4 regions of the Brevibacillus aydinogluensis genome follow, and region 4 is predicted to be linked to each of the others. Evidence: riboswitches for the same ligand, from Rfam matches in the RefSeq annotation. Region 4 holds a riboswitch; each other region holds the start of a gene.
The links. A riboswitch is a leader RNA that binds a small molecule or an ion and turns the genes downstream of it on or off. The one in region 4 is predicted to bind S-adenosylmethionine.

Region 1: it holds a riboswitch for S-adenosylmethionine, as region 4 does, so the genes downstream of both, Q7F15_RS00620 (BMP family lipoprotein) here and Q7F15_RS05045 (pyridoxal phosphate-dependent aminotransferase) in region 4, are expected to answer to the same signal.
Region 2: it holds a riboswitch for S-adenosylmethionine, as region 4 does, so the genes downstream of both, Q7F15_RS18580 (methionine ABC transporter ATP-binding protein) here and Q7F15_RS05045 (pyridoxal phosphate-dependent aminotransferase) in region 4, are expected to answer to the same signal.
Region 3: it holds a riboswitch for S-adenosylmethionine, as region 4 does, so the genes downstream of both, Q7F15_RS18635 (homocysteine synthase) here and Q7F15_RS05045 (pyridoxal phosphate-dependent aminotransferase) in region 4, are expected to answer to the same signal.

What each region holds. Positions count from the first base shown of each region.
Region 1 covers NZ_OY569118.1:127,460-135,455, reverse strand. The annotation lists gene Q7F15_RS00630 (ABC transporter permease) at 1-571, opposite strand, end outside; gene Q7F15_RS00625 (ABC transporter ATP-binding protein) at 546-2,075, opposite strand; gene Q7F15_RS00620 (BMP family lipoprotein) at 2,153-3,175, opposite strand; SAM riboswitch class I at 3,389-3,499, opposite strand; gene Q7F15_RS00615 (methyl-accepting chemotaxis protein) at 3,587-5,068, opposite strand; gene Q7F15_RS00610 (DUF3298 and DUF4163 domain-containing protein) at 5,300-5,920, shown strand; partial or broken gene Q7F15_RS00605 (3-hydroxybutyrate dehydrogenase) at 6,044-6,828, opposite strand; gene Q7F15_RS00600 (GntP family permease) at 6,892-7,996, opposite strand, start outside.
Region 2 covers NZ_OY569118.1:3,747,199-3,755,194, forward strand. The annotation lists gene Q7F15_RS18565 (peptide ABC transporter substrate-binding protein) at 1-677, opposite strand, end outside; gene Q7F15_RS18570 (MetQ/NlpA family ABC transporter substrate-binding protein) at 878-1,717, opposite strand; gene Q7F15_RS18575 (methionine ABC transporter permease) at 1,767-2,432, opposite strand; gene Q7F15_RS18580 (methionine ABC transporter ATP-binding protein) at 2,434-3,447, opposite strand; SAM riboswitch class I at 3,529-3,644, opposite strand; gene Q7F15_RS18585 (LCP family protein) at 3,775-4,752, opposite strand; gene Q7F15_RS18590 (methyltransferase) at 4,986-6,014, opposite strand; gene Q7F15_RS18595 (aldo/keto reductase) at 6,153-7,025, opposite strand; gene Q7F15_RS18600 (BrxA/BrxB family bacilliredoxin) at 7,203-7,634, opposite strand; gene rnjA (ribonuclease J1) at 7,739-7,996, opposite strand, start outside.
Region 3 covers NZ_OY569118.1:3,759,725-3,767,720, reverse strand. The annotation lists gene Q7F15_RS18660 (Nif3-like dinuclear metal center hexameric protein) at 22-936, opposite strand; gene Q7F15_RS18655 (DUF4129 domain-containing protein) at 1,160-2,494, opposite strand; gene Q7F15_RS18650 (DUF58 domain-containing protein) at 2,491-3,681, opposite strand; gene Q7F15_RS18645 (AAA family ATPase) at 3,689-4,627, opposite strand; gene Q7F15_RS18640 (DUF5412 domain-containing protein) at 4,841-5,182, shown strand; gene Q7F15_RS18635 (homocysteine synthase) at 5,370-6,671, opposite strand; SAM riboswitch class I at 6,770-6,879, opposite strand; gene Q7F15_RS18630 (acyltransferase family protein) at 7,056-7,996, opposite strand, start outside.
Region 4 covers NZ_OY569118.1:1,055,964-1,063,959, reverse strand. The annotation lists gene Q7F15_RS05055 (aminotransferase-like domain-containing protein) at 1-131, opposite strand, end outside; gene Q7F15_RS05050 (hypothetical protein) at 332-802, opposite strand; gene Q7F15_RS05045 (pyridoxal phosphate-dependent aminotransferase) at 1,137-2,318, opposite strand; SAM riboswitch class I at 2,422-2,527, opposite strand; gene Q7F15_RS05040 (efflux RND transporter periplasmic adaptor subunit) at 2,694-3,926, opposite strand; gene Q7F15_RS05035 (efflux RND transporter permease subunit) at 3,940-7,080, opposite strand; gene Q7F15_RS05030 (MarR family winged helix-turn-helix transcriptional regulator) at 7,077-7,538, opposite strand; gene Q7F15_RS05025 (MDR family MFS transporter) at 7,850-7,996, opposite strand, start outside.

The DNA.
Region 1 (7,996 bases), 930 kb from region 4:
TCATGCCGGCAAACAGCTTGGGCAGCCAGACGCTCTTTTCCAGCATGGACGTCTGAGCCAGCGCTGCCGAGCCTGTCTTGTCCTGAAACGGTTCACTCACCAAATACCCGGCAAACAGGACGGCGATGTAGTTGAGCAGCAGAGTGGTGATGAGCAGTTGGACGCGAAACTTCGCCTCCATGTACCCGGCCAAAAGCGACCAGAGACCGCCTGCGGTCACACCGGCCGCCAGCGCGGCCAGCATTTTCACCAGTCCGGGACCGGGCAGGTACAGTCCGACCAGCGTCGCGCAGATCGCCCCCAGCACCATCTGCCCCTCGGCGCCCAGATTAAACACCCCGGCGCGAAACGCCAGCGACAGCCCCAGCCCGATCAGCATTATCGGGGTGGACCGGGCCAATGTGGAGGCAAAGGAGTAGTAGCTCCCAAACGCTCCTTTCCACATCTGCTGGTAGGTATCCAGGATCGATTCGCCTACCGCGCTGATGACGACTGCTCCCGTCAACAAGCCGATCACCACCGCCAACAGCGGCTGGACCAGCGGTTTACACAGCTTTTTGACCGCTTCCATGGATGCTTCCTCCTGCCATCAACACGCTGATTTTCTCTTCCGTCGCCTCCGACCGCTTCAGTTCGCCGACGATTCGTCCCTTGTACATGACCAGAATTCTGTCAGACAGCGCCAGAATCTCCGACAGCTCCGACGAGACGAGCAGGATTCCATCGCCGCTGTTTCGCTTTTCGATCAGCGCCTGGTGGATGTGTTCCATAGCCCCGATGTCCACGCCGCGCGTCGGCTCGGCAGCGACCAACAGCGGCGTCTGTTGCCCCAGCTCGCGGGCGACGATCAGTTTTTGCAGATTGCCGCCGGACAGGTTGCCCGCCTGCTCCTGCAGGTGCCGGGAACCGGTCTTAATGGCAAAACGCTCCACCCACTGCTCCACCACGCGGCGAAACGCGTCCCGCAAAATGACGCCGCGACGGCTGAACGCCGGTTTGCGCTGGTAGCCCATCAAGGCGTTTTCCTCCACGCTCTCCTGCTTGGCCGTTCCCCACAGGTAGCGGTCTTCCGGGACATGGGCCACTCCCGCTTCACGTATGGCTGCCACAGGACGGTTGGTGACGTCCTTTCCGCCCAGCAGCACCCTGCCCGCCGTGACCGGCCGCAGTCCGGTGATGGCTTGCAGCAGCTCCGACTGGCCGTTGCCCGAGACCCCGGCGATTCCGACGATTTCCCCGTGGTGCACGGTAAATGTAACGCTGTCCACGATCGTCTGCCGGTCGGAAACGGTCAGGTTTTCCACCTGCAGGAGGGGCCTGCCGTCCAGGCTCACCCGCTCACTCAACGGCTGCAGGTCACGGCCCACCATCAGCCGGGCCAGTTCGTCCACGCTGGTCTCCTGCCGGGAAACGGTCCCGGTCACCCGGCCGCCGCGCAGCACGGTGATTCGGTCGGCCACCTCCATCACTTCCTTGAGCTTGTGCGTGATCAGGATGACGCTCTTGCCGCTCTCCGCCAGGTGGCGAATCGTCTGCAGCAGTTCCTTTACCTCCAGCGGTGTCAGGACAGCGGTCGGCTCGTCCAGTACGATGATGTCCGCTCCCTGGTACAGCACCTTGAGAATTTCCACGCGCTGCTGCTCCCCGACCGAGCATTGCGATACACGGGCGGTCACGTCAATCGGGATGCGGTAGCGCTCACTGAGGGCCCGCACCGCCTCCACCGCATCCTTGCGCCGGAACAGGCCGGCACGCTGCGGTTCATAGCCGATGACGATGTTCTCCATTACGCTGAAATCGGGAAACAGCATGAAGTGCTGGTGCACCATCCCGATGCCGTGTCGGATCGCGTCGTCGGGGCCGCGAAAGACCACCGGGCGGCCGTTTAGCACGATCTCCCCGGACGTCGGCTGTTCCATGCCGTACAGCATCCGCATCAACGTGGTTTTGCCGGCGCCGTTCTCCCCGACGATGGCGTGGACCTCGCCAGCCCCCAGCGTGAACGATACGTTGTCGTTGGCCGTAAAATCGCCGTATCTTTTCGTCATGTTGCGCATTTCCAGACGGTACGTCATCCCGCTCTTCCCTCCTTTTTCCTGTTGGTCCCATTCAACAGGAAACCGACTACCGCAGTAGTCGGTCGCCGTCTCGTTTACTGCTGCAGCGGATCGGGCACCTTGCGCGTACCCGCCACGATCTCATCCCTGATCGCTTTCACCTTGTTGATGACCTCCTCACCGATGAACGGATGCAGGGGCGTCTCGCTTTCGCGCGTGACGTAGGTGACGCCGACGCCGTCTTCCTTCAGGCCGTACGTCTGCACGCCCGGTTTCAAGCTGCCGTTTACAAACGCCTTTACCGTTTCATAGGCGGCCGTGTCGGTCCCTTTCAACTGGGACAGGACGATGTGTTCCGGATCGATGCCGGTGCGGTCGACGTCCTGGCCGGAGGTGTAGAAGCCCTTTTCCTTGGCTGCTTCAAACACGCCAAGGTCGCCGACAGCAGCAGCTCCGTAGACAAAGTCTGCTCCCTTGTTTGCCTGCAGCAGGGCCAGCTCCTTGGCTTTCGCCGGGTCATTAAAGCTGCCGACGTAGTTGACGAAGACCTCTGCGTTCGGATTGGTCGCCTTCAGTCCCTCCTGGAAGCCGACCGTCCACTTTTTCAAAAGCGGAATGTCCATCGCCGCGACGATCCCCACCTTGTTGGTCTTGGTCGCCAGGCCGGCAGCTGCTCCCATCAGATAGGAGGCTTCATGTTCGCGAAATACCACGCTGCTGACATTGGGCAAGTCCACGACAGTATCGATGATGGCAAACACGCGGTCCGGGTTTTCCGCCGCCACTTTTTTCAGCGCATCCTCCGATTCAAACGACGACGTAATGATCAAATCGTATTGCTCGGACACGGCCGCGCGGATGTTCTCCTCGATGGCGAAATGGTCGGTCGACTCGATGGTTTTGACGTCGACACCAAATTCCTGCGCCGCTTTCTTGGCACCCTCGTCCATCTGCTGGAAAAACGGGTTGACCCCGATCTTCTCCGGCAAGATCAGCGCGACCCGCTTCTTCTCGGCGCCTTCATGGCCGCCGGCTTGTCCCTCCGGTGCACCGCCTCCCGCCGCACATCCGGCCAACAGTACGGCAAACGTCGTCAATGCCAACAGGTACTTTTTCATGCTGTTCTCTCCTATCTAGTAAAAAAGTTTTTTACTCCCATACCGGTAATTTACGGGTTTTTTTCGAAAGTTTCAAGGCAAAACACGAATATTTTAGTAAACATACACCATAAACGTTCGATATATTCCCCCTTTTCCCAGGAAGGCGCACCTGATGATGGTATGAAAAAAACTCTTCCTAGAGGAAGAGTTTGCCAAGTTGCGCCAACCTCTTCCTCATCTGTCAAAACCCGAGGGTTTTGCAGGAATTGGCACCTTTCTGTACCGGGGTACAGTGGTTGCCGGGCTTCATCGGGCCAGTCCCTCCGCCTCTCTTGATAAGGTAAGGTGAATCCGCTATCCAGTTGTAATGTCTCTAATTCTAGCAAAAGGTTCTTACATTGCAAATGATTTTTTTGTCATTTCAAAACATTATGTTTGTTGGTCTCGAAACGACTGCTGCAATCTGCGCGACAGCGCGTTCAGTTCGCCCAGTTCTTCCGTGATTTCCCGCACCTTTTGATGCTGATTTTCCGCCGTGGCAAACAGCTCTTCCAGATTGGCCACCGATTGTTCCGTCACAGCCGTAATCGTCGACATCTCGGCGGCCACTTCACCGGAGCGCAGCTTTACCCTGTCCATGCTGGAGCGCACGTGCTCGACGGCCTGCAGGAACGATTCCATTCCGGCCCGAACCGTCTCGATCGAGGTGACAGTCTGGACGGCCAGCTCCTGTCCCTTGGCCACCGACGATTCCCCGTTGCTCATGTGGCGCACGGCGTTTTCGCTCTCCTTGTGCAGCGACTGCAGGATTTCGGCAATCTCCTGGGTAGCGGTAGCGCTTTGTTCGGCCAGTTTTCGCACCTCGTCGGCCACCACGGCAAAGCCGCGTCCGTGTTCCCCGGCCCGGGCCGATTCGATCGCCGCGTTGAGCGCCAGCAGGTTGGTCTGGGTCGCAATCTGGTTGATCGTCTGCACGATCTCCTCCACCCGGTTGGCCTGCCGATTCAGCTCGCGGATGGTGGACGAGGCCACATTGACCGCCTGCACGATCTGCTCCATCTGATGCGACAGCTCGTTCATCATGCCGATGCTCTCGGTGAGGCGGCGGTTGTTCTGATCGGCCTCCGCCTTCATCGCGTTGGCCTGTTCGTTGACCGCCACGATCTCGTGGTCGATCGACTGGACTTCCTCCTCGATCTTCACCGTGGAGTTGGCCTGCGCCTCCATCCCCGTGGCCACTTCGCGGAACGCAACCATCATCTCGTCCGTGTTCCGCTTGGTCGTCTCCGCGTGCTCATGCACGTGCTCCGACGTGCGGTCCAACTGTTCCGTCACCATGCGGATGTGGCCCAAAAGCTCCGCCAGCCGCTGTTCTTTTTCCTCTGCTTCCCGCCTCGCCGTCTCCGCTTTGTTCAGCGAGGCTTGTCCGGCCAGACACAGGTAGGTCAAGCCGACGATCATCAATGCGACAGACACGAGGTGCAGGATCAGATTCACTTCTGTCCGACCTTCATCGAACATGTCGTAGAAACCGGTGTAAAACCCGACAAATGTTGCCGCGATCTGGACAATCCCGGCGAAGACGACCAGCTTCCAGTCCAGATAGGCCGCGAGGAAGCCGAGCACGATAAAGGAAATAAACGCCGTCTCCGGATAAGACGTAAAGTGGTCGAATGCGATGGAGTAATACATAAAGCCGATCGCGACCAGGTAGCGAATCACGTAACTGCCTTTGCGGATGAAGTAGTACGGTGAAACAATCAGTGTCATCAGCAGGCCCAGTGATGTCAGCTTCCAGAAGTTCACGTCTTCCTGATACGCGATGATTCCGGCCAGCCACAGATGATTCCAGAGAATAAAAATCATGAAGCCCTCTTTGTTGGTCAAGGTGTTGCGGACCAACTGAAACATGGTCTGAAGCATAATTTCCTCCTTTACTGCTATGGTGAATACAACATTCTTTTGTCATTATATCCTGAAAAATCTTCCAAGTTCTATTGGGATCATGGAGAACATGTGAAAAAAGTTCTAACGCGCCCGTAGTTCCGCCGAATCAGAAACGCGGTTTGCCATGACCATTTGGCCCCTCTGACGAATAGGCTAAAGCAGGATCACATTTCTCAAGAAGGGAACGGGAACGCCATGGAAATGAATCAACTGCCGACCACCGTGCTGACCCGCACGATCAGCCGCCCGAACGTAACCATTTATTACCCGCAGGTGGCCGGTTTGGCCAATCGACAGGCCGAACAGAACATCAACCAAACCTTGTCGCGGTACGTGCAGGATTTGATCAACCAGCAGCATGAAAGCCAGGTGCCGGGAACGACGGAAATGCAGGGAAGCTACGAAATCAAAAACAATCAGCGAGGCATCTTCAGCGTCACCCTGAACAACTACGCCTACACGCCTCCGATGGCCCACGGCATGACCTATATGATGTCGCTCACAGCAGATGTGCAGACCGGGCAAGTCTTTTCCCTGCGGGACCTGTTCAAACCGGGCAGCGACTATGTCAAGGTGCTGTCAGACAACATCAAAACACAGATCGCCAATCGGCATATTCCCACCCTGGAGCCGTTCAAGGCGATCAGACCCGACCAGGATTTCTACGTGGCCGACAAGGCGCTCGTCATCTATTTTCAACTGTACGAGATCACGCCGTATTACGTGGGCTTCCCCATGTTTCCCATCTCGGTGTTCGACCTGGAGCCGATTATCAGCGAAACGGGGCCGCTCAGCATCATGGCGACCAACTCGTAGCGTGCGTGGCTTTTTCTCCGGGAAAACAACCAGGCTGCCGACGATGTCGACAGCCTGAATGATTGCCTGGCACCCGGGGCCCGGGTGTGGAGACGGCGGCAGCAGACGGGAAGGCGAGCGGTCTTACTGTGCCGTATACCCGCCGTCAATTACCACGGCCTGCCCCGTCACACCCCTGGCCTTGTCACTTGCCAGAAAGACGGCATATTCGGCAATTTCCTGCACAGACAGCAGCCGCCGCTGCGGGACGAGCGGGTATATGACTTCTTCCATCACGCGTTCCAGCGGGACGTTGCGGGTCTTTGCCAGATCGGCCAACTGATTTTGCACAAGCGGCGTGTCCACGTACCCCGGACACAGCGCGTTCACAGTGATGCCGTGGGCGGCTCCCTCAAGAGCGGCCACTTTGGTCAGGCCGATCACCCCGTGCTTGGCGCTGTTGTAGGCCGCTTTCCCGGCAAACCCGATCAGTCCGTTGATCGAGGCCATGTTGATGATCCGCCCATGTCCCTGACGCTTCATGACGGGAAAGGCGTGCTTGATGGCGATAAACGGCGCCGTGAGCATGATGGAGAGCAGCTTCTCAAATGTGTCGGTCGGGAAATCCTCGATCGGCGACACAAACTGCATCCCCGCATTGTTGACCAGGATGTCCAGCCGGCCAAACGTCTCCACGCTCTTCTCAATGCTCGCCTTGAGCTGGCCTTCATCCGTCACGTCACAGCCTGCTCCCAGGGCTTCCCCCCTTCGCCCCTGAGCTGCTCGGCCGCTTTTTCCACGGCCTCCCGGTTGAGGTCCAGCAGCAGCACCTTGGCTCCTTCCCGGGCAAACGTCCGGGCGATTTCATATCCGATCCCGCTTGCTGCACCGGTGACCAGTGCGACTTTTCCTTCCAGCAGCTTGTTCACGATGACACACTCCTTCTTACCAATTGGTACCCAAAACGACTTCGCCCCGGTTGCAGGATGGACCTAGACGAAAAGCGAAGCGGCGATTGCCAGAATAAAGACAGTCAGCGTCTTCAACACAGTGATCGCAAAAATGTCCTTGTAGGACTGGCGGTGCGTCAGCCCCGTGATTGCCAGCAGGGTAATGACGGCTCCGTTATGCGGCAAGGTATCCATCCCGCCGGAAGCCATCGAGGCGATCCGGTGCAGAAGCTCCGGACTGATGCCGGCCGCCTGCGCCAGCTCCAGGTACTGTTTTCCCATCACTTCCAGCGCAATGGACATGCCGCCAGACGCCGATCCGGTAATCCCCGCGAGCACGTTGACGGCCACGGCTTCGGAAACCAGTGGATGGCTGCTGACCCCGAGAATCCATTCTTGAATCAGCTTGAAACCGGGCAGCGTTTTAACCACGTTGCCGAATCCCACCTCGGACGCCGTGTTGAAAATGGCCAGCAGAGCCCCCATCGCGGCGGTGGTCAAACCGGAGGCGAGCTTGGTTTTCACCTGGTTCAGATTGATCAGCACCGCAGCCAGGATGCCGATGCTCAAGGCGATGATCAGCGCCCAGGAGGAGGCGACGTTCTTCACCTTGTCAATGTTGTAGTTGTCCTTCAAAAGCTGCGGGTCGTACCACGTCTCCACGCTCAGAAACCCTCTGCTGAACAGGTAGTTGGACACCAGGACCAGCACCAACGGGAGCACGGCCAGCCAAATGTTCATGTAGGTTTGCTCCCGGTTGAGCTCCGGTTCGTTGATGTGGCCTTCTCCGTATCCCTCGCCGGCTGCGGCTGCCTGTTTGCGCCTGCGCTCCAGCCAGAAGAGGCCGCCGCTAAAGACCATGACGGCACCGATGATCCCGACCAGCGGAGCGGCGTACGCATCGGTCCCAAAATAGTTGGTGGGGATGATGTTCTGAATCTGCGGCGTACCGGGAAGCGCATCCATCGTGTAGGTAAACGCGCCGAGGGCAATCGCGCCCGGAATCAGCCGTTTTGGGATGTTGGCCTCGCGAAAAATGGCGGCGGCAAACGGGTACACCGCAAACGCCACGACGAACAGCGAGACGCCGCCATAGGTCAAAATGCTGCAGGCCAGCACGACAGCCAGAATCGCCCGATTGGAACCG
Region 2 (7,996 bases), 1.4 Mb from region 4:
TCCCATTCCGCCATCTTGAACGGACCGTTCCCCACGTGGGTGCTCGCCTGCATCGCCCAGTTCGGGTTGGATTCAACCAGCTTCTTGTTGACCGGGAAATAGGTCGGGAACGCCGTCAGTTCCTTGAAGAAAGGCGTCGGCCTTTCCAGCTTTACTTCCAGCGTCTTTTCGTCCAGCGCCTTGACGCCGACGTCCTCCGCTTTCGCCTTGTTCTTGTTGTACGCCTCTCCGTTCTTGATGTAGTACAGCTGATACGCGTAGGCTGCTCCGGTCTTCGGGTCGAGCGCGCGCTTCCAGGCAAACTCGAAGTCGTGCGCGGTCACCGGGTCGCCGTTGCTCCACTTGGAGTCGCGCAGATGGAAGGTGTACGTGAGGCCGTCAGCCGATACGTCGATTTTTTCCGCCACGGACTCGTGCGGCTGACCGTCCGCGCCGATCCGGGTAAGCCCGTCAAATGTTGCCCGAATAATGGCCGAAGAGGTTGTATCTTCGGAAAGACCCGGGTCAGCCGTAGGCGGTTCGGAGTGCAGGTTCAACCTCAGCACCTGCGAGCCGGTTTTCTTCGCTTCCTCTGCCTGGGACCCCTGGCTTGGGTTGTCGGAATTGCCTCCACACCCTGCGAGAGCGGCACCGAGCACGAGGAGTGAACTCATCGCAATAAAAATATTCTTTTTCATGCCACTTATCCCCCTTGTCTAAATCTTTCCTCAAATATACCTCTATATATGTTGTTTTTAAACAAGTTTTACGTTGATTTAATAAAATTTTATTTATTTATAAAAAAAATCGTCGGAATGATAAACATTCATGCAAAAGTGGACGGCAAACATAAAAAACGCCCGAATCAGCCGATTCGGGCGTCAGAGGAGGGACGGCCTTAGAATGCCGGCACAACCGCTCCTTTATACGTATCCTCGATGAACTTTTTCACATCCGGCGAGTTCAGCTCTTTCGCCAGCTTTTGGATGGCCTCGGAGTCCTTGTTATCCGGACGTGCTACCAGATAGTTGGCGTACGGAGAGTCCTTGTCTTCAATGATCAGTGCGTCTTCGGTCGGCACCAGTTTGGCTTCCAGCGCGTAGTTGGTATTGATCATCGCCAGATCCACTTCTTCCAGAACGCGCGGCAGCATGGCTGCTTCTACTTCTTTGAACTGCAGGTTTTTCTTGTTTTCGACGATATCTTTTACGGTGCCTTTGATGCCAACGCCGTCTTTCAGCTTGATCAGGCCGTTTTTCTCCAGCAGGGCCAGCGCACGGCCGTTGTTGGTCGGGTCGTTCGGCAGAGCGATGGTTGCACCGTCGGCCAGTTCGTCAATCTTTTTGATTTTCTTGGAGTAAGCACCAAACGGCTCGATGTGCACTGCCACCACCGGCACCAGGTTCATGTTTTGGTCTTTATTGAACTGCTCCAGGTACGGAATGTGCTGGTAGAAGTTGGCGTCCAACTGTTGTTCGTTCAACTGCACGTTTGGCTGTACATAGTCGGTAAATTCCTTAACTTCCAGGTTAATGCCCTGTTCTTTCAGTTTCGGCTGGATGAATTTCAGAATTTCAGCATGAGGTACAGGCGTAGCGCCCACTTTCAGGGTGATTTCTTTTTGTTCGCCCCCGTCCGAACCGCCAGACGCATTCGGAGCGGTTTCGGTTTTCGTGCCGCATGCCGCCAGAGACAGTGCCAGTACAGTCGACAGAATGGAAACAGCCCATTTTTTCACAGATGATTACCCCTTTCTCTTTCATATTGTTGTCTTTATGGTAAAGATCTTACTTGCGGCTGAAACGGATTACCAATTTGTCTCCCAGCGTTTGCAAGATCTGAACCAACACCAGCAAAATCACGACAGTAACAATCATCACATCGGTCTGGAACCGCTGGTAACCGTAGCGGATGGCCAGGTCGCCCAGTCCGCCGCCGCCGATCACGCCAGACATCGCCGTGTAGGAAACAAGCGCCACGGTGGTAATCGTAATGCCGGCAATCAACCCCGGACGGGATTCAGGCAGCAGCACGTTCCAAATAATCTGCCACTTGGACGCTCCCATCGACTGGGCCGCTTCGATCACACCGCGGTCCACTTCCCGAAGCGACGTCTCCACCAGTCTGGCGAAAAACGGAGCCGCCCCGATCACCAACGGCGGAATCGCTCCCTTGACCCCCAGCGAGGTGCCGACCAGGATTTTCGTCAGCGGAATCAACATGATCATCAGGATGATAAACGGCACCGAACGCAGCACGTTTACGACAAAGGAAGCAATCGTGTAAAAGACGCGGTTTTCCAAAAGCTGTCCCTTGGAGGTGAGAAACAGCAGGACGCCCAGCGGCAGTCCGATCAGGACGGTAAACAGCGTCGAAAAGCCCAGCATCGTCAGTGTATCCAATGTGGCCTTGCCGATTTCCGCCACATCGACGTTTTCAAACGTCAGTCCCATGTTACATCACCTCCACTTCAAGACCGCGCTGGCGCAGGGTTTCGATCGCGCGGCTGTTCTGCTCCGGATTGCCGCTCAATTCGACGACCAGCTGGCCGTAAGGTGTATCTTTCATCCGCGAAATCGTACCCTGCAGGATGCTGAACATCGTGCCGGTCTCCTGCATGGTCTGGAACAGGATCGGCTGGTACGTCTTTTCGCCCAGGAACGTGATGCGCACAATCGTCTGGTCGCCGGCCGCCTTTTCGTGAGCCACCACTTCCCGCAGCTCGGCGGAATCGGCCACCTGCTCCACGAACTCCCGCGTCGTCGGATGCTGCGGTTTGAGGAACACGTCCAGCACCTTGCCTTCCTCGACGATGACACCTCCGTCGATAACGCCGACACGGTCGCAGATGGAGCGGATGACGTGCATCTCGTGCGTAATCAGGACGATGGTCAGGCCCAGCTTGCGATTGATGTCGAGCAGCAGGGCGAGGATCGAATTGGTCGTCTGCGGGTCGAGCGCGGACGTCGCCTCGTCACACAGCAATACTTTCGGATCGCTGGCCAACGCGCGGGCGATCCCGACACGCTGCTTCTGCCCGCCGGAGAGCTGGCTCGGATACTTGTCGCGGTGTGCTTCCAGGCCGACCAGTGTGAGCAGTTCGTTTACCTTTTTGTCAATCTCCGCCTTGGGCCGCTTGGCCAGCTTCAGCGGAAAGGCCACGTTCTCCGCCACCGTGGCCGAAGAGAGCAGATTGAAGTGCTGAAAGATCATGCCGATTTGGCGCCGCTGCTCCTGCAGCTTGCGGTCATCCAGTGTAGTCAGGTCGACGCCGTCTACGATTACGTGACCGGATGTCGGACGCTCCAGCATGTTGATGCAGCGAATCAGTGTACTTTTCCCGGCACCGGAATGTCCGATGATGCCGAAGATTTCTCCTTTTTCTATGGTCAGGTCAATCCCCATTAGTGCGGGGACCGTCTTGCCCTGTACCGTGTAGTTTTTGCGCAAGTTTTGCAAGCGAATCATCCGGTTCACCTCCCTATACGGAACAAACCCCTTTTTCAGCATGAAAAAGGGGTTTGCATCGATATCCGATCACATCCACCCTTCTCATCTCTCAAGATTCTCCGATCTTGTAGGAATTGGCACCGCGACACCCATCTGTGCGATGAGCCGGTTGCCGGGCTTCATTGGGCCTGTCCCTCCGCCTCTCTTGATAAGAAGAATTTCTCCGTATATGCTGTTTGTTTGTATTTTCGTTGATACAAATCGGATTATATTCCATTTAAAAAAACGATGTCAATGGAAAATTAAAGGAAAAGTGCAGGGCGATCTGCCCGCTTGAAGAGAGCCTCAGCTCTGCTTCCCGTCCGTTTCCCCCGCGGAATTGGCTTCCGGTTGGGCTTGCAGTTTTTCCTGAACAAAAGCCTGAACACGTTCCACATCAGGAATAAGGACAGCACCGGCGCGATTGGATTCGCTGAACATCCCCATTGGCGGAAGCTGATACTGACCGGGCTGTTCGGTGTTCAGCGTCAATCCGAGCGAGGCCAGCTTCAACATGTCCAGAGAGCTGATGTTGGTCTGCACGTACGGGGTAATTTCTTTCAAAATGGACGGCAGTTGGATCAGCGTGGTGCCGCTCTTCATCTGGTCGGCCAGCGCGGCCATCAGCTTCCGCTGCCGCTCCGTCCGCGTGTAGTCGGACGTCGCGTCGTGACGGAAGCGGACGTATTGCAGCGCCTTGGAGCCGTCAAGCCGCTGCAGCCCTTTTTTCAGATCAATATCGTACATGCCCTTGTCCGTAGGGTCGCGGTACCGCATGTTTTTCTCCACGTACAGCTCCACGCCGCCGACAGCGTCAATCAGATGCTTGAAGCCCTCGAAGTCGGTGATCACATACCGGTTCACCGGCAGCCCGGTAAACTGGCTCACGGTTTCCATCGCCAATTCCGGCCCGCCTTCGACAATTGCCGCATTGATTCGCGCATGTCCGTGGTCGGGAATCTCTACGTAGGTATCGCGCAAAATCGAAAACAAGTCATATCGTTTCGCAACCGGATCAATGCTGAGCAGCATCATCGAATCGGAACGGGGCAGCGCGTTGCTGCGCATGCCGCGCCGGTCAACGCCCATCAACAGGATGTTGACGCGCTCCTTGCCGTCCCACGTGGGAATCTCCGCCGCCTTGGTCGCGCCGCCGGCGGGATGGTCGATTACGTTTGGCTGTTGAATGTCCTCGGCAAATTGATACAGCGAATATCCGTAGTACCCCCCTGCCGCAGCGACTGCCACGATCAGGAGGAGCAGCATTCGTTTCAAAAAGCGCATATGGAAAACGCCACCTTTGTCTCTTTCAGATAATATACTCCCCACTTTGTCTAGTATACTCGAATCCGGTCGAAGGCGGGCACCCTATATTTGGCTGGAATCTTGTTATGTAGGTGCGCATGTGACCTGGCGATGCTTGAATAAAAAATGACACCTCCCTGCTACACGCGGATGAGGTGTCATCACAAACATTGGGCTATGCTATTGTTAAACAGATTGACTGGGCCATCCTGTCACACAGGGACAGCCTCCAGCATTGAGACGGCTGCAGACGTCGGAATGATCCGCTGCAGTTCAAAGCCCGCTTTCCGGAAAAGCGTCCGGAACTCCGCCTCGGTCCGTTCCTTTCCCGTAGCCATGATCATCATTTCCAGATCAATCAACATGGACGGATGCGGTTGATTATTGGCCGGAACGACCATCTCGATCACCAGGAGCTTTCCGTCTTCCCGGATGGCCCGTCGGCAGTTGCGGAAAATGGCAACGGCTTCCTCGTCGTTCCAGTCGTGGATAATGTTCTTCATCATGTACAGATCGCCGCCTGCCGGAACCGATTCAAAAAAGCTGCCGCCGATACACGCGCACCGATCCGCAAGCCCGGCCTCGGCAATGTGCCGCCGGGTGCCCTCAATTACGGCGGGAACGTCATAGATCGCCCCTTTCAGCCCCGGATAAGCATTCAGGATGGCGGTCATTAATCGGCCGTGACCGCCTCCCACGTCGATCACCTTGTCATATGGGGAAAAGTCGTACGCCCGCACCAGCGCCGACGCCATCCGGTTGGACATGTCCGACATGGCCTGGTTGAACTGCTCACCCGCATCGGGATGACGCTCCAGGTACGCAAAAACGCCCATGCCGTGCACGTCCTGAAATGCCGATTTGCCCGTTTTCACCGTATACATGATGTTGCTCCACGCGTCCCGATGCCATTTTTCCCCCATCATGATCGCCATGCCGCGCAGGCTGTTCGCTCCTGACTGCAGATACGAACCGAGCGGCCCCAGTGCAAACCGCTGCTCACCTTCCTCCCGAAACAGCCCGATGCCGCACAGCGCCCTCAAAATGCGATGGAGCGACGGGGCATGCGTCTCGGTCGCCTCGGCAAGCTCGCCGACGTTCTTCGGCCCATCCGCCAGCAGATCAGCAATTCCCAGCTTGGCGGCAACATAGATGGCCTGCTGCACCCATCCCCCGGTGATCCATTCCATGACCCGATCGGCTAACGCCTGTTGTAACTGTGACTTCTTCTCGTTTTGCATCCTGTCTCCCCCGCTCTATGGATTTTGTCTCACTGCCAAGGGTATTCAGGCACGTACAATAAAATTCCAGTTCATTCAAATAATAACGCTCTTTTCCATTTTGGAAAAGAGCGTTTGTCTCCGCGGTTATCTCCACAGTTAAAACTTCAGCTCCGGCAGCTGGTACCACTCGCCGGACATCCATTCGCTTGCCTTCCAGCGCAGCACGTCGGGACGGACGAGCGAAATGATCTCCTGGAAAAAGGCGACCCGCTCGATGTCGGTCATTGGGACAAAGCGGTTTGCCGCCTCCACATCCGCCTCCAGTTCGCTCATCTTGCTGACCCCGAGGATCGCGGTGGACACGGGCAGACTCCAGGTGTAGCGCAGAGCCTGTTCCGTCCACGGCGCCAGTTGGCCCAGCGCCATCACCTTCATCCCGATGACAGCCACGCCTTTTTCCACCGCCAGCGGAACGAATTCGTGGGCAAAGCTGTAGATAAAGTGATCCAGCGCCGACAGGGCGACCAGTGCGCTGTCAAACGGGAAGCGGCGAATGGCTTCCGCCAGCAAACGGGGATCGGTATGGCCGCTGATGCTCAGCTTGCGCACCAGCCCCTGTTCCCGAGCCTCGACGAGTGCTTCCAGGGCGCCGCCCTTGGCAAAAATGGCTTCAAAGTCGTGCGGCTGCATGACGTTGTGCACCCGCCACTCGTCGACGTAATCGGTCTGGAGCCGCTTCAAGCTGGCTTCCAGATCGCGCCAGGCCAAATCACGCGTCCGACCGCCGGTTTTGGTGGCGATCCACACCTTGTCGCGCAGCCCTTTCAGTCCCTTGCCCAGCCGCGTCTCCGACTGGCCGTCGCTGTAACTGGGCGCCGTATCAAAGTAGTTGACGCCTAATTCCACGGCGCGGCGGACAATGGCAATCGCATTTTCCTCGCTGCAGCCGTGTTCATCCACAATGCGCTGGGCGCCAAAGCCCAGCAGGGAGACCTGATGAGGGTCTCGTCCAAATGAACGGGTAATCATGCTTGGTCATCCTTTCGCAACATGCGCCCGGGCGTTCCCCCGCGAACCGCATCCCACCGCAGCGGCTTGCAAGCAGCCTGGCGGCGGGTCCATGGGGGTGCCGGGCTGTGGCAATTCGTTTTTACAACCACGCAGAACAAGACGCCCGCAGCGGAGCGTCTTGCCTCATGTTCGATGTTAGTCGCAATATTTATCGTACGCGTCGGTCAACAGCTTGGAAATGGTCACCAGGTCGTTGTTTTCGATCTGATGGCGCTCGATCATCGTCACCAGTTTGCCGTCCTTCATCAGGGCAAACGACGGCGACGACGGCGGATAGCCTTCAAAGTACTCACGCGCCTTGGCGGTCGCCTCTTTGTCCTGACCGGCGAAGACGGTGTAGAGGTGATCCGGCTTTTTCGGATGGTTGAGCGAGTGAGCCACGGCCGGACGGGCCAGACCGGCCGCGCAGCCGCAGACGGAGTTGACCACAATCAGTGCGGTGCCTTTCAGGTTCGGCAGCGTTTTTTCCACTTCCTCCGCCGTGCGCAGTTCGGTAAAGCCGACGCGGGTCAGCTCGTCGCGCATCGGTTGAATCACTTGATTCATGTATGCCTCGTAGGACATCATGGGGCATTCTCTCCTTTTTTCCGGTACATTTGCTCGTTATCAATTATATCCCGTGAAAGCCCATTGGAGAATGGGTTCCGACACTTTCACCGGTTTGGCCGCGCCTACACTTCCATCAGGATGGTCAAAATCATCGGATTGCGGCCGGTTTTTTCATAAATGAACGGCTTGATCACTTCGTTGATCTGCGACTTCAGCTCGGACCATTCCTTGATCTTCTTGTCCAGCGCCTCCTGCAGCTTCTGGCGGACGAGCACGGTGGCCTCCTGGATCAGCGATTCCGATCCGCGCACGTAGACAAAGCCGCGGCTGACGATGTCCGGGCCGGTCAGGATCTTGAAGTTTTTCATGTCCAGGCTTAC
Region 3 (7,996 bases), 1.4 Mb from region 4:
AAGGTACATGATCGTGATCGCCTACCACCACCACCGCGACTGCGGGAGCAGCGTCACATTTACGGAAAAGCGCTCTTCCAGCCAGGGTTTCACCTGGGTTTTCATCACGAGGTATTCCGAGGCGGCGTGTGAAACGCCAATCAGCGACATGGACGTTTCGGCGGCGTACGCCATGACTGCGGCGTAATTGGTGCGCCCGTATTCGTTGTCGATGTGGCAGTGGATCTCTCCCGTCACGTACGCGTCGGCTCCGCTGGCTTCCGCCTCTCGCATCATCGCGGCCACGTCACCGCAGCCGGGGAGGATGGCGATCCGTTCGATGCGCGCCCGTTCCTTCCCCTCAAAATCGACGTAGGGAATGTCAAACAAGGTGATTAAACGATCGATTAAGGAGCGGGTATCCGTCGCCGTTACCCGGCAAATCATGCCGACATGTCCGTTTCCTGCCGGACAAAACGGCTTGATCGGTTCGGCCTGCAGCGCTTCCATGATGGCGCCGCCAGTGCCGAGCGGCCAACTGGTGTCCATCGGGAGGTGACAGGTGAAGACGGAGAGCTCTTTCTCCTTTAGCGCCAGCAGCAAGTCCTGCCCGATCGGCACGAACCCCCTGCCCCAGCGGCCGCGCGGGTCGCCGCATTCCATCAGCAGCGGGTGGTGCATGAACAACAGGTCGCCCGGCGCTGACTCGTCCAGGAAGCGCTTCAGCACCTCTTCGGTCGGGAAGACGGCCAAAAAGACGGTGTGTACCTGTTCGCGTCCTTTGAGCATCAGGCCGTTGAAGCGGCGGACGAACTCCGCCTCGAAAAACCGCCGCCAGTCAAACCCGATCGGATCGTACACCATGGGAATGAAACGGCTGAAGCCGGGATCGGATTCCCACTCGTCCATGCGAAACAGTCGGGTAAACGCTTGCTCAAGATGCATCAGGCTTTCCATGGAATCCCTCCTTGTACGGGTATTTAATGCCGGATTTGCCGGACGGCCGCTAGCGGGGAGTTTCAATCCCGCTGTTTTTCCGGGAAAACGCTCGAATGAACGGCAGCTTTCCTCTATTTCAACACCATGCTGCCCGTCTGATCATATGCCGTTTCCACAAAAAAGACGGAGGTGCTCACGGTACAAGCAGCACGCCGGGGAAGGGCGCGGTTGTGCCAATCCATCATTTGCATTTGCGCTTGGTTGCGTCCCGCAGCTTGCGCACGCACTGCTCCAGATGGTTCCGTTCTTCCGGCGAAAGAGGCAGTTGGCGGTAGCGGTACCGTTCGTAGTAACTGGTGATCTGTTCGGCCAGTTCTACTGCGTCGGCGTTGGCCCACTGCGAGCGGATGCGCCGCAAGTATTCGTGGCTGGTCTCGTGCCGTTCGATCCGCAGCCCCGCTTTGGCCATGTGCTGAAGAAACCGGTAGTACGCGTACCGCACCGGATCGTCGATGGGACCGGCCGGGCTGCGCACCAACGCATCCTGCTCCCAGAGGGGATCGTCGTCGCTTGATGCGTCTTCGTCGACCGGACGCAAGATGGTATCAGCCGAAGCAGGGGAGACAGCCGTGCCGCCGACGTGCCGGTAGCGCCGTTCCCAGATGTACTGTGCCAGCTTGGCGAGGGCCAGCGCCGAGCCGAATGCAATCAGGTAAGGCGCCACCTGCGAAAACAGCGTCTCGTCACCGGTCGGAGCAAACTCCTCCTGAGGCAGTTCGGGGACATCCATTTCGTTGTTGAACGGCTCGTTGACGCGGCCGTTTCCATTCAGGACGTCCGCCAGCTTGCCAAACAGCGAAGCCGTTCCCTGCAGGAGCGGACTGGTCAACTGGTACAGACCGTCTCCCAGCGGTCCTTTGACCAGCCCCCAGAGCCATGCCAGGAGCCAGAGCAGGCCGCTGCCTGCGAGGATGTATCCCGCCACCAGCAGCAGCCGAGTTGCCAGCAGTTGACCGCCTATGGCGGCCGCCAGGGAGATTGGCGCGGCACTGCCGCCTGGCTGTTCACGGGTCAGGTGCTCTCCCCAGCAGGTGAAGAGGTAGCTGGCGAGCACGAAGGCCAGGATTGCGTAATACGCCCGAACGTCATACGTCTGCGGGGCGGTCAGAGCGCCGAACAGACCGGCCACTACCAGCTGGAACAAGCAGATGATCAGCGCCAGCACAAAGTGGTTGCGCAGGTGGACAGGCGTACACGGATTTGATGCTGCTGTATGGATGCGCGAGTAAAAGAGGGCGGCCAAAAGCAGGGCGAGCAGCCAGGAGCCGAACGCGGCAAAACACAAACCGCCGACGGAAGCCACCAGCGGATACAGCAGCAGGTGGAGCAGGAGATGGCGTCCTCCTCCCTGGTGCAGCCAGCTTCCCAGAGAGAGCAGGAGCACGGCGAACAGGACAAAGCCGATCATGCTTTCCGGCTGGGCCGGCAGCCACTGGAACAGCATCAGCACGGAGGCCGTCAGCAGCGCTTCCATCCAGAACACCAGCATCCTGCGTCCCAACATGGACCACGTCATGAAAAGACCTCCTTCCTCGCCTGGGCGCGGGCGGACTCGTGCCGGCGCAGGACCGGCTGCTCCTGCGACACGTCCAGCACCATGACGTTGTGACCGCGCCGCACCAGCCGTTTGACTGCTTCTACTGCTGGCTCGTCCAGACGCGGGGTGACGATCAGGATCGTGTCACGGGTGACGCCGTGTTCCAACCGCCGCAATGCGGCCGCCAGCGAAGTCGGCAGGTACTGATGCAGGCGGGCGAGTTGGGTCATGACCTGGATGTGGTGCGCCTTGCCGCTGCCGGGAGGGAGGTGGAACTGCTCCCGGCCGCGCTGTTTCACGGTCAGGAACATGTCGCAGGACAGCGATTGGCGGCGGCAGAGAACCGAGAGCGCGGCAAGAGCGGAGATGACCCGCTCGTTCGCCGGTTCATTGTTCCGCTGCAGCAGCGGTTCGTAGGACGGCAGAATGTGTCCCACCACCTTCCAGCTGGGGCGGGCGGTCGGCTCAAACAGCCGCGTCTGCAGCGCGCCGGTTTTCGCGCTGGCTTTCCAGTGGATGTGCTTTAACCGGTCTCCCGGCACATAACCGCGCACGCCGCGAAAAAACGTGACATCCTCCTCCCGGCGTCTGCGCGTGAGCTTGCCGCCGTCAGGCTCGATTGCCGCCGCCAACAGCGGAGGCAGCGCCAAGGGCAGCGGATAGACCAGGAGGGAAAACGACAGCGGGAGCGAAATCGGGTCCTGTTCCTCGCCAAACACAGAGAGCGTGTCCGCCTGGGCTTCCGTCAGCCACACCAGGCCGCGCTTGTGCGGGGTGATCGTAAACGTGCGTTCCGCGCTTGTCCTCAGCGGCAGGTCCAAGCGGAAGCGAGCTGTACAGCGCTGTCTGTTTGCTGTCACCTCATCCGCTCCCTCGACTGTCACGTGTTTGGGAAAGGACAGAGAGATCACCGTGCCGGGCAGCGGCAGCCAGGAGCGGTTGTGCAGCGTGAAACGGATGGTGACGGGCATCCCCTGCATCACCCGGCGCAGGTCAGCATTCCACTCCAGCCGAACCCAGCGCGGCAGATTGGCCCGCCACCAGCGGTGAACCAGCGTCATGAAAAAGTAGAAGCCGCCAAACAGCCAGAGAAAGCGGCTGCCCGAAAACAGGGCAAACAGCAGGCAGAGAAACCCCAAGACGTGATACACCTGTCTCGTGCTCATGTGTGGATCACACGCCTTCTTCGACCGGAGCCGCCACGCTTTTGAGGATGTCGTCGATCACTTCCTGCTCCGTCACGTGCAGTTCCGCTTCCATTGACAGGCGGATGCGGTGGACGGCCAAAGCGGGAAACACGGCTTTGACATCGTCAGGCAGGACGTAGGTGCGCCCGTCCAGGTAAGCGGACGCCTGCGCCGAGCGCAGCAGAGCGATCATGGCGCGGGGGCTGAGACCCGTTTCCACGGAGCGGTGGTGACGGGTGGCTGCCGTCAGATCGATGATGTACTCCTCCACGGCGGGGCTGACGTGCACCGCTGTCACGTCCCGCTGCATGGCAGCGATCTCGTCGACGGTGATCACCGGCTTCACCTGCTCCAGCGGTGAGCCTGTCCGGAACCGCCGCAGGATCTCCCGGGCGTCTTCCCTGCTGCCGTAGCCAAGCGACAGGCGGAACAAGAAGCGGTCCAGCTGCGCTTCCGGAAGCGGATAGGTTCCCTCTGATTCGATCGGGTTTTGCGTGGCGATCACCAACAGCGTCGGCGGCAGGGGGAGTGTCACCCCTTCGATGGTTACCTGCCGTTCTTCCATGCATTCCAACAGGCCGGATTGCGTTCGCGGCGTGGCCCGGTTGATCTCGTCAGCCAGAAGCACGTCGGCGAATACCGGTCCCCGACGCAGCTCGAACTCGCCGGTCCGCTGGTTGAACACGTGCAGCCCGACCACGTCTGAAGGCAGCAGGTCAGCGGTAAACTGCACCCGGTTGTAGGTACCGCCGATCGCCTGGGCGAGCGTTTTGGCCAACACGGTCTTGCCCATGCCGGGCAGGTCCTCCAGGAGCACGTGGCCGCGGGCCAATAGAGCCGTCACAAGCAGCCGGATTTGCGGCGCCTTGCCGACAATGACGCGGTTGATGCTTTCCAGCAATGTGTCCAAAGGACGATGGATCATGCGGACGTCTCCTTTATCGGAAAATAGGGCACCGGTAGTTCCAGTATGGAAGGTATTATACAGCGCGACACCTTATTTTGCCAAATCTTCATAAAATTTTTGGGGTTTGATAAAATCGCAGGGAAACGAGCGAGCCGAAAATCCCGACAAAACGTAATTCAATAAATAATAGGTAAAGGGGCTGGTGCTTTGCGGATAAAGAAAGTGCTTTTCGTGGCTTTGGTCGTCTTGATTTTGATTGCTGCTCTTGTTGGCATCGTCGTGTACCATTTCTTTTTCTCGATGTCCAATCTTCCAGAAGGGACATTCATCAAGGAATCGGCTTCGCCTTCAAATGAATACGTCATCAAACTATACCTTGTTGACGGCGGCGCTACTGTTTCTACAGCGATCAGGGGTGAACTGGTAACAAGTACAGGGGAAAAACGCAATATCTATTGGGAGTATCGCGTTGATACAGCATCTATTGAATGGAAGGACGATCACACTGTTGTTATTAACGGTCATTCGTTAAATCTTTTAAACAATGACGTGTATGACTGGCGAAGGCAATAGAGAGAAGGAGAATCCCGATATCACCATGATGTAATCTTGCGCCCGAATGTGGAAAATCCGGCGTCCTGCAATAGAAAAACAGCGAAGGGGAACTCCCTTCGCTGTTTGATGCAAACGAACGCGGACGCTCGCCATCCTTGGACGCTTTGCGCGCGACGGGCGCCCGTGCGTTGACCTGTCTCGTACCTTAGCCAACCTGCTGGGGTACCGCCTGCTTCAGCGCCTGCTCCAGATCGGCGATGATGTCGTCGATCGCCTCCGTCCCGATGGAAAGGCGAATTAGGCCCGGGGTGACGCCGGCAGCGAGCTGTTCCGCTTCCGTCAACTGCTGGTGGGTGGTGCTGGCCGGATGGATGATGAGCGACTTGGAATCGCCGACGTTGGCCAGATGGGAGAACAGCTTGACCGACTCGATCAGCTTTTTCCCTTCGGCGACGCCGCCGCGCACGCCAAACGTGAGGATGGCTCCGGCACCTTTTGGCAGGTACTTTTGCGCCAGGCGGTAGTGCGGATCGCTCTCCAATCCCGGATAGCTGACCCACTCCACGGCGGGATGTGCCTGCAGATAACGGGCGACGGCCAGAGCGTTTTCACTGTGCCGCTCCATGCGCAGATGCAGCGTTTCCAGCCCCTGCAGGAACAAAAAGGCGTTGAACGGCGCGACAGCTGCCCCGATATCCCGCTGCAGTTGAACCCGGGCCTTGACGATGTACGCCAGCGGGCCGAACGCTTCCGTGTAGACGATGCCGTGGTAGCTCGGGTCGGGCGTGGTCAGGCCGGGAAACTTGCCGCTGCTCCAGTCGAACTTGCCGGAGTCAACGATGATGCCGCCGATGGCCGTGCCGTGTCCGCCAATGAACTTGGTGGTGGAGTGCACGACGATATCGGCCCCGTGGTCAAACGGACGGCAGAGGATCGGGGTGGCAAAGGTGTTGTCTACGATCAGCGGAATTCCGTATTCGTGAGCGACCGCGGCAATCGCCTCGATGTCGGCTACGTCTATGCGCGGGTTGCCGATCGTTTCGACGAACAGCGCTTTTGTCTTTTCGTTGATTTTGGATCGGAAATTGTCCGGATTGGACTGGTCCACGAAGTGAACGGTGACGCCGAACCGCGGCAGCGTGTGGTAGAACAGGTTGTAGGTGCCGCCGTACAGGCTGGTGGAGGCGACGATTTCGTCTCCGGCCTGGGCGATGTTGAGGATGGCAAAGGTAATCGCCGCCTGCCCGGAGGAAGTGGCCAGCGCCCCGACACCGCCTTCCAGCAGGGCGACCCGCTGTTCAAACACGTCCTGGGTCGGGTTCATGATACGCGTGTAGATGTTGCCCGCCTCTTTCAACCCGAACAGGTTGGCGGCGTGCTCCGTATCGCGAAACACGTACGAAGTCGTCTGATAAATCGGCACCGCGCGCGAGCCCGTCACCGGGTCAGGCGACTGTCCACCGTGCAGCGCAATGGTTTCCGGCTTCCACTGACGTTGATCCGACATGGTCATCTCTCCTTTTTCCTGCATGAAAATGAATGGATAAAAAGCGAAGCCTTCTTCCGGAGAGAAAGAAGGCTTCGGTCATTCCGAATCAAGCGGCCGTTTCATCTCTCAGAATCCGGGATTCTGCAGGAATTGGCACCATGCAAGCAGGATGCTTGCCGGTTGCCGGGCTTCATTGGGCCTGTCCCTCCGCCGCTCTTGATGAAATCGAAAGATTTTGCAAATTGTGCTTACTTGGTATTATAGGGGGGCCGCCGGGTTTGGTCAATAAGAATTTCCGGGTAAGTCAAGGGGATTTGTTGTGATTGCTTTTTGTCCTGAATCACGGCGGCTGTAATGAAAAACGCCCGAATGCTTTCTTTCGGGCGTTTGCAGACCACATACCTATAAGAGGGAATTATCCTGAACATATGCTTTTTTTACACGGGGCGGCTTTACTTGCTTCCGGAAAAGAGTTAGATAAAACTTTTTCGCCCAGAATATCGACGTTGTGTCTATATATCTGTACATAAGATATGAACCAACCATCATAAGCGGGAAGGACAGGAGAAAGCTGATACATACACTGACATTATAGGAGAAACTGCCGTTCAACAGAGAAAAAATATAACCAGACACAGAACATAAGATCGTAAAATGCAACAGGTACAGCGAAAATGAGATGTTTCCCAAAAACACGCAGATGGGGGAGGATAAGATCTTTTGAATACCAGTAGAAGCCAAGATTGCGATCATGAGGAAAAAAGCACCCCAAACATGGTTAAACTTCATCGGATCATATCCCATAAAAGAGACGTCGAGTAATGCGTATATGGTATTGGATGTATCGATGTAAGGATAAGATCCCATATACAACCCCAAAATCCCTGTTAGTAAAGGTATATAAGGTTTTTGAAACACGTGCAGCGTACGCTGGTGATTGTGATATACATCGCAGAGAAGCAGGCCTAACACAAATGCAAGATAGTAGGAATGACGCAACATGTAGATCAGCAAGAGATAGGCTACGTAGCGGTAAGGAGTATCTCTGCACACAATCAACATTGCAAAAATGAGATACGACCCGATCAGTTCGTAATTCATGGTCCATAAAACAGGATTATAGTCAGCGTTGCCGAGAAAGAACGTGTCGAAAAATGCAGTGCGAACCATGGTGACAAAATCATGGCTAAGCGCATGGTAATGTGTTGTCATATCTGTATACGTGATGGGCGAGACTGTTTCAAGAGAAAATCCGTTTAGAAGAAGGATGATGTATACCAATAAAATAGAGAAAAACACAGGCAGTACAAGCCGAAAGTATCGTTTCACCGTGCTTTCTATGA
Region 4 (7,996 bases):
AGCGGAAAAAACTCCTCTGCCGGCAGTCCGCCAGCCAGCGACAGCACCGGGGTCCCCTGCGTCAATTTCAGAATTTCCCGCACGGCCGAGGAGCTCAGTGCGCCAACCGATTGTGAAAAAGCGTACTCCATGTTCCGTTCCCCCTTGATTGAGTTTATCCTTGTTGTATCACTCACGCCGGGAGAAGTCCAATCTATGCTTGCTATAGACGGAATAGGTTTTGGCTATTGTTCTCTTGGACAAGCAAAAAAGGAAGCGTAAACCGCTTCCCGTCTCATTCTCTGGATCGTGTTCGTTTGTATCGCGCGCCAGGGTTCAGGGTTCGGGTTCCCTATGCGATGCGAACCACCCGGGCATTTTCCGTCTGCGGCAGGAATGACAGATCGACGTGTTCGCGCGCCACATCGAAGCCAATGTCTTCAGCAAGCAACAGCGCTTCTTCACGGAACGTCGGCGTGCAGCTTCCTTCGTTCAACTGGCACAGCCGCTTCAAGCGCTTAAGCCGCTCCGCCATCTTCTCCGCGCGCATCACCTCGTTGCGCAGGTCACACACGTTTACGTGCACCGCGTCGGCGATCATGCTGATGTCATTGATATGGACAATGAGCCGCTTGCCCTCCTCCGTGACAAAACCGAGCGAGCAAAACTGTGCGCCGGACATCTCCAACCGTGTGAGCACGGCGTTGGCAAACTCCTCGCCGGACCGCAGGCGAATCAGACCCGCTTCTACGGCGCCGCCTATCTTGCGCTCATTGGAGATGACCGTATACATGTCCGTATATCCGTTGATCTGGTAGCGCATGATACCCTCCTGCCGAACAAACGTGATCATTGAGATCAATTATCATTACCACACCCATCGTATAATGAAAATCATTATCTGTCAATGCTGAGAATGATTTTTACTGAGAATGGATTTTTTTGCATGGGCGCGTCATTCGTGATCGCGCCCGCCGCGCTTTTTTATAGTATTCGCCCGCCCGGTTTTGGACTATGCGGCACTCGCCTATTTTGGGCGGGGCCCATCCCGGACGCGGCACTGCCCCGGCCTCCGCCTCGCTTCCCAAAAATCAAACCGCCAGGGCGTTTTGCGAACACACTGGCGGTCAGTTCTCAATCACATGAACGATATATTGCTAGTTGCACGGGGAGAAAATACCCAAACGCTCAATCCGCGCCACTGCTTCCGCCAGCCGCTCTTCGCTGGCCAAAAGCGCTGCGCGCACGTACCCTTCGCCGGTGGGGCCGAAACCTACGCCCGGTGCGACAGCGACATGGGCTTTTTCCAACAGCAAGTCGGCAAATTCGGCAGAGGTAAACCCTTTCGGCACCGGCAGCCAGGTGAAAAACGAGCCCTGCGACGGTGCCGCCTCCCAGCCGATGCGGTGCAGGTTGGAAAACAGCGCGTTGCGCCGGCTTTCGTAGACGGCCACCAACTCGCGGACACACTGCTGGGAATCGGTCAGCGCCCGGACCGCCGCCATCTGGATGGCGCCGAACAGGCTGCAGAAGTAGTGGTCCTGGATCAGGTTGATCAGCCGGACCAGTTCCCGGTTGCCGACCATCGCGCCGACGCGCCAGCCGGCCATGTTGTACGTTTTGGACAGCGTGTAAAATTCCACGCCCACTTCTTTGGCTCCCGGCACCTGCAGGAAGCTGACCGGCTTCTTGCCGTCGAAGCTGATCGCTCCGTAGGCGAAGTCGTGACAGACGACGATTTCGTGCTTGCGGGCGAAGCGGACCGTCTCTTCGAAAAATTCGTACGGCGCATTGACCGCGGTCGGGTTGTTGGGGTAGTTCAGGAACATCAGCTTGGCTTTGTCCAGATCCTCTCGGGCCAGCTCGCCGTAGTCCGGCAGGAAACCGTTCGCGGCGCGCAGCGGCATCATCACCATCCGCCCGTCGGCGATGGCCACTCCCGACCAGTAATCGGGATAGCCGGGGTCCGGCACCAGAGCCACATCGCCCGGATTGAGCAATACCTGGCAGATTTCCACCAGTCCGGTCTTGCTGCCGAACAGGATGGCCACTTCCTCTTCCGGGTCCAGATCGACGTCAAACTCCTGCTTGTACCAGTGGGCGACAGCCCGTTTCAGTTCCACACGACCGCTGAACGGCGGGTACTTGTGGTGAACCGGACGGGCAGCATGTACCTGCAGTTCCTCGACAATGTGCGGCGGCGTCGGCAGATCGGGGTTGCCCTGCCCCAAGTTGATTACGTCATGGCCGGCGGCGATGGCCTTGTTCACTTTCGCCACCAGCGAGGCAAAAAACTGCGTCGGCAGACGGTCAATCATGGCGGACGGTTGGATGCGCATCAGTCTCTCGTTCCTTTCCCTCGGGTAAATCGTGCAGACGTCGGCGGCTAAGCAAAAAGCCCCTTTTCCTGTACAGAAAAAGGGGCAGATCGACATCTCCACGTTCTTATCTGTCAGGAATGCTCCTGCTGGAATTGGCACAGCATCTGCACAGGCAGATCCGCTGCCGGGCTTCATCGGGCCAGTCCCTCCGCCTCTCTTGATAAGGTGATTGCATGCTATTCAGTTTCGTTTGCAGTCTCGTTCCATCCCAGCAGCATCCGGCGGGTCAGCGACCGTGTCGCCCCCCGCAGCGACGTCCCTGCAGGGCCGCCGCAGCATTCCGACTGTGCTGGTTGGATATCTCTTTCATACTACTTGAGCAAGCGAACAGTGTCAAGATGTCGGCTGGACGTTTACCTTGGCGCCGTCTTTCAGCAGCGTCTGTCCGCGCACGACGATTTGCTCGCCTTCTTTCAGCCCTGCCTTTACCTCCACCAGATCGCTGGATTCGATCCCGGTCTGCACTTCCACTTTTTTCGCCGTGTCTCCCTCCAGCTTGTAGACGAACCGCTTGCCGTTCTCGTCAAAGACGGCCTTGAGCGGCACCACCAGCATGCTGTTGGTTTGCTGATGCGCAAACTGGATGCTGACGACCATGTCCGCCTTTAGCGAAGCGTCCTGCTTGGCCAGGGCAATTTCCACCGGATACGCGCGCAGCGTCTGATCCATCACGGGACTGATCGCGCTCACCGTGCCGTCCAGCTCCTTGGAGATGGCAGAGATTTGAATCTTCACCTTGTCCCCTTTTTTCACTGACGTTACTTCCTCTTCGGAGAGGTTTGCCTTGACGATTAGCGGATCGGTATCCACGATGGTGACCACTGGCGCTTGCGGCGAAGCCATTTCCCCTACCTGGCCGTTGACGGCGGAGACGAAGCCGGAGATCGGGGCGGTCACCGTCGCGTTGGCCAACTGTTCACGCGCGTTTTGCAGCGAGATGCGGGCCTGTTCCACGGATGCCTGAGTGACGGCCACTCCCGTCTGCTTTTCAGCCATCTCCAGCGCTTCCTTGGCGTTGGCATACGCCGTCTTCGCATTGGTGAGGGCCGCCTGTGCCTGTTCCAATTGCTGCGGTGACACCGCTCCCTGTTTGAACAGGTCAGACATGCGCTGGTAGTCGCGTTCCGCGTCCCGCAGCGCCTGCTCGGCCTGCACCAGACCGTTTTTCGCCTGCTGCAGCCCCTGGTCGGAGGCGGCATTACTCTGCTTCAGGTTGGCTACGGCGAGATCGTACGCCGCCTGCGCCTGCTGCACTGCATTCTCCAGATCCGTTTTCTCCAGGCTGAAAAGCACCTGTCCCTGTTTGACATACTGCCCCAGTTTTACGTTCAGCTGCACAATCTTGCCGCCCACTTTTGGAGCCAAGGTGACTTCCTTGTTGGGGGCCAGTTTCCCGGTTACCCCCGCGCGCGTCGACACGCTTCCTTTTTTCACTGTATCGACTTGTACCGGCACCGGCTTGTTATCCGTTTGCGTCTGCTGCGTGGCCGCATCCGGAGCCGTACAACCTGCCAGGGCAACTGCCAAGGCCAGCAGCAGCCCAAGACTTCCCTTGTTCATCTTCATACCGTGTAGCCTCCTATCCCAACGTCGGCATTTCCTGGCCGGCCGCTTTTTTCTGCTTGCGTTTTTCTTTGCGATTGCGCCACTTTTGCCCCAGATCGTCAAACCAGGTGTAGACGACCGGAATCAGCACAAGCGTGATCAGTGTGGAGAAACTGAGACCGAAGATGACGACGACAGCCATGGGCGCCATCGATTCGTTCCCTTCCCCGCCGCCAAAGGCAAGCGGCATGATCGCCAGAATCGTCGCAAGTGACGTCATCAGAATCGGACGCAGACGGATCGGACCCGCCTGGAGGATGGCCTCGTTCCGCTCCACGCCCCGTTTGCGCAATTGGTTGACGTAGTCGATCAAGACGATCGCGTTGTTGACGACAATCCCGATGAGCAGGATGTACCCGATCAGCGCCGGAACGCTCAGCGGATAGCCGGTCGTAAGCAGGCCCACGACCACGCCGATGAACGTCGGCGGGATGGAGAACATGATGACAAACGGTGTAAACAGGGATTCAAACTGGCTGGCCATCACCATGTAGACCAGCACGATCGACAGAATGATCGCCAGTCCCAGGCTGCCGAACGACTCGGCCATCTCCTTGCTCTGACCGCCGAATTCCAGCGTGTAACCGTCCGGCAGTGACAGGGCGTTCAGCCTGGCCATCACGTCATTGGAAACCGAGTTCAGGTCGCGTCCGACGATTTCGCTGCTGATCGTTACTTCCCGCGACTGATTGGAGCGTTTGATCAGCTGCGGCACGTCCTTTTTGACGATCTCGGCGACAGACGAGAGGGCGACCTGCGCGCCGCTCGCCGTCGGGATGCGGAGCTGTTGCAGGTAGCTGATGTCGTCCTGATACGACTTGGGCAGCATGATCTTCACGTCAATCTGGTCATCCCCCGTCTGGTAGGTGGTGACCGTCATGCCGTCAAACGCCGTGCGCACGTTGGACAGGACCTGACTGGTGGTCAGCCCGTACAGGCTCGCCTTTTGCGGATCGACCAGCACCTGCACTTCCTGGCGCGTCTCTTCCAGCGAGGTGGTGACGTTGCGCGTGCCCGGCACCTGTTTGATCTCGCCGGCGATGATCGAGCTGATGTCTTCCAGCACGTCGAGGTTATCCCCGCGCAAGCTCACTTCCAGCGGTGCCCCCATCGGGCCGCCCGACTGGTCCAATTCCGTTACCTCAATCTCCGCCCCCGAGATGTCGGCCAGCCGTTCGCGCAGTTGTTCCGTCACCTGCTCGGTGCTGACGGAGCGCTGGTCCTTGGGCACCAGCTTGATTTGCAGCTGCGCCTGGTTGGACATGGCGCTGGCGATGAGCGCCGGGCCGCCGGAGGAGCCGATCGAGGTGTACAGCTGCTCCATTTCCGGCAGATCTTTTACGCGCTGTTCCACTTCGGCGACCACTTTTTCCGTCTCCTGCAGCATGGTGCCGTTCGGCAATTTAATGGAGATGGAAATCTGTCCCTGGTCCATCTTCGGAATAAATTCCGCGCCGACTCCGCCGGTGAGGGCAATTGCGCCGACAAACAAGGCGATCGTCAGGGCAAACACGGTCTTGCGGTGACCAAGCGCCCACTTCAGCAGACGGCCATAGCCGCGCGCGATTTTGTTAAATCCTTTGTTGAACCACATCACCGGATTGAGGCCCCGGTAGTTGGCCACCACCTCTCCCTCGGTGTGCGGCACTCGTTTCAGCCAGCGGGAACTAAGCATCGGTACCAGCGTCAGCGAAGCCAAGAGCGCGGCGATGTGCGAGTAGACGACCGTCAGCGCCAGCGGGCCAAACAGCTCGGAAGCCAGCCCTTCGACAAATACGATCGGAGCAAATACGGCGATTTGCGCCAGCGCGGAGGCCATCACCGCCGTGCCCACTTCCCTGGAACCGAGTCGGGCCGCTTCCATCATGCCCTTGCCCTGCTCCCGATAGCGGAAAATGTTTTCCAGAATCACGACCGCGAAGTCTACCAGGGAACCCAGCCCCAGGGTCAACCCGGCAAGCGAGATCATGTTGATCGTCTGTCCGGTAAAGTACATCAGGCAGAAGGTCGCCACCACGGAGATCGGAATCACGATGGAGACGATCAACATGGAACGGAAGCTGTTCAAAAACAGGAACAGGATGATGATCGAGAACACCCCGCCCAAGAGCGCGTGCTCTCCGACCGTGTAGATGGAATCCTTGATAAACGTGGACGAGTCGAGAATCGTGGTCAGCTTGACGTTGGGAGGCAGCATCTGTTTCAGCGCCTCCAACTCCCGGTTTACCGCGTCTGCCACTTCAATCGTATTACCGCCCGAGGCTTTGGTAATGGTCAGGCCGACGCTGGGCATTCCATTCATGTACGCCTTCTGCGTCACGTCTTTGTACGTCTCGTTGACCGTCGCCAGGTTTTTCAGCGCGATGCTGCCGTTCTGCACATGAATCGGCGTCTCGCCAATGTCGGTAACGGTATCGTATTCGCCATCGACCCGGATGCTCAGCTTGGTGTCGCCTTGGCGAATCACACCGGACGAACCGGACACGTTGGTAGCCATCAAAGCCTGCTGGATCTGGTCAATGCCGATCCCGTAAGCGGCCAGCCGGTTCGGGTCGAGCACGACCTCGACGATCTTCTCCTGGCCGCCGGAGACGCCGACGGAGGCAACACCGTCAATCCGCTCCAAATGCGGTTTGATCGTGTCTTCGGCGATCGCCTTCAGCTTGACGATGTCTTCTTCCCCGGTCAGGGAAAAGGTCATGATTGGTTGACTGTTGGGGTCCAATTTCAGAATGCGGGGGGACTTGGCGTTGTCCGGCAGGATTCCGCGGATCAAGTCCACCTTGTCACGCATGTCCAACGTTGCCTGGTCCATGTTTGTTCCCCAGTTGAACTGCAGGATGACCTGGGAGGCCCCTTCTATGGAGTTGGACATGATTTTGTCTACGTTGGGCACCGTTCCCAATGCTTCCTCGATGGGACGGGTCACCAGCTTTTCCACTTCGGCAGGCGTGCCGCCCTCGACGGTGGTGACGACCACCGCCACCGGCAGATTCAGCTCCGGATACAGCTCAACCGCCAGCTTGGGCAGGGAGACGAAGCCGAAGATGAGCAGGGCCACCGTCATCATCAGGATGGTAACGGGGCGTTGAATGGAGAAGCGGGAAAGATTCATCGTGTACAGCTACCTCCCTTTTTCGGAAACGATTGTTGCCGTTTTTCCAAATAGTGTGTCAAGATCGTCAGCGATCGGCACACATCTTCCACCTCTTGACTGGACATGCCGTCGAACAGCTTGTCAAAGTAGCCGCCCTGCATAAAGGGAATCCGTTGCGTGATCGCTTCCGGGGTGTCGGCAAGTTCCACCCAGACGATGCGCCGATCTTTTTCGTCCCGCACCCGTTTGACATAGCCGTCCCGTTCGAGCCGGTCGACGATGCCGGATACTGTGCTGTAGGAGAGGTCGATCAGCCGGCTGATTTCCCCAATAGTCCTGGGCGCCTCTATTACGGGACCCAGGACGAACATCTGCGGAATGGTCAATCCGCATTGGGTCAATTCCTGGGCGATGACGTCCAGGTAGACCTTGTTCATCTGGATCAACTGCTTCGACATGCGCCTCATAGGATTCATAGGCCACACCTCTGTTATTTCGCGTCACGAAACATTATGACACAGGACATATTTCGCATCAAGAAATTTTCGTGGTAAAATGTATCATTTTTTCAACAGACCACCCTCCAACACGGCTCACCCCTTACCATGCCACGCGTTTATGAACTCAATATGAACTGGGGTAATCCATGTCTACCATGAATAAACGCCCCTCGCACGAGAGGGACGCTGCCGTAAAAGCGTATGTTATTAGACCCTATTACCTATTTCATTTTATCTATTTCATTTGCTTCACATCCGGAGTCGGAGACAAAGGCCTCTCCCCCGGCTCATTTCTCCGGCACGCTTACCGCCGGCTGCGTCTCCGTCCGCTTGACGAACGAGCTGTACGCGGCAAAACAGCCTACCGCCACCAGTGCCAAGACCGCCATCAGGTAAAGCATCCCTTGCGGAGCGAGCGCCTCGAAGGCCATCGC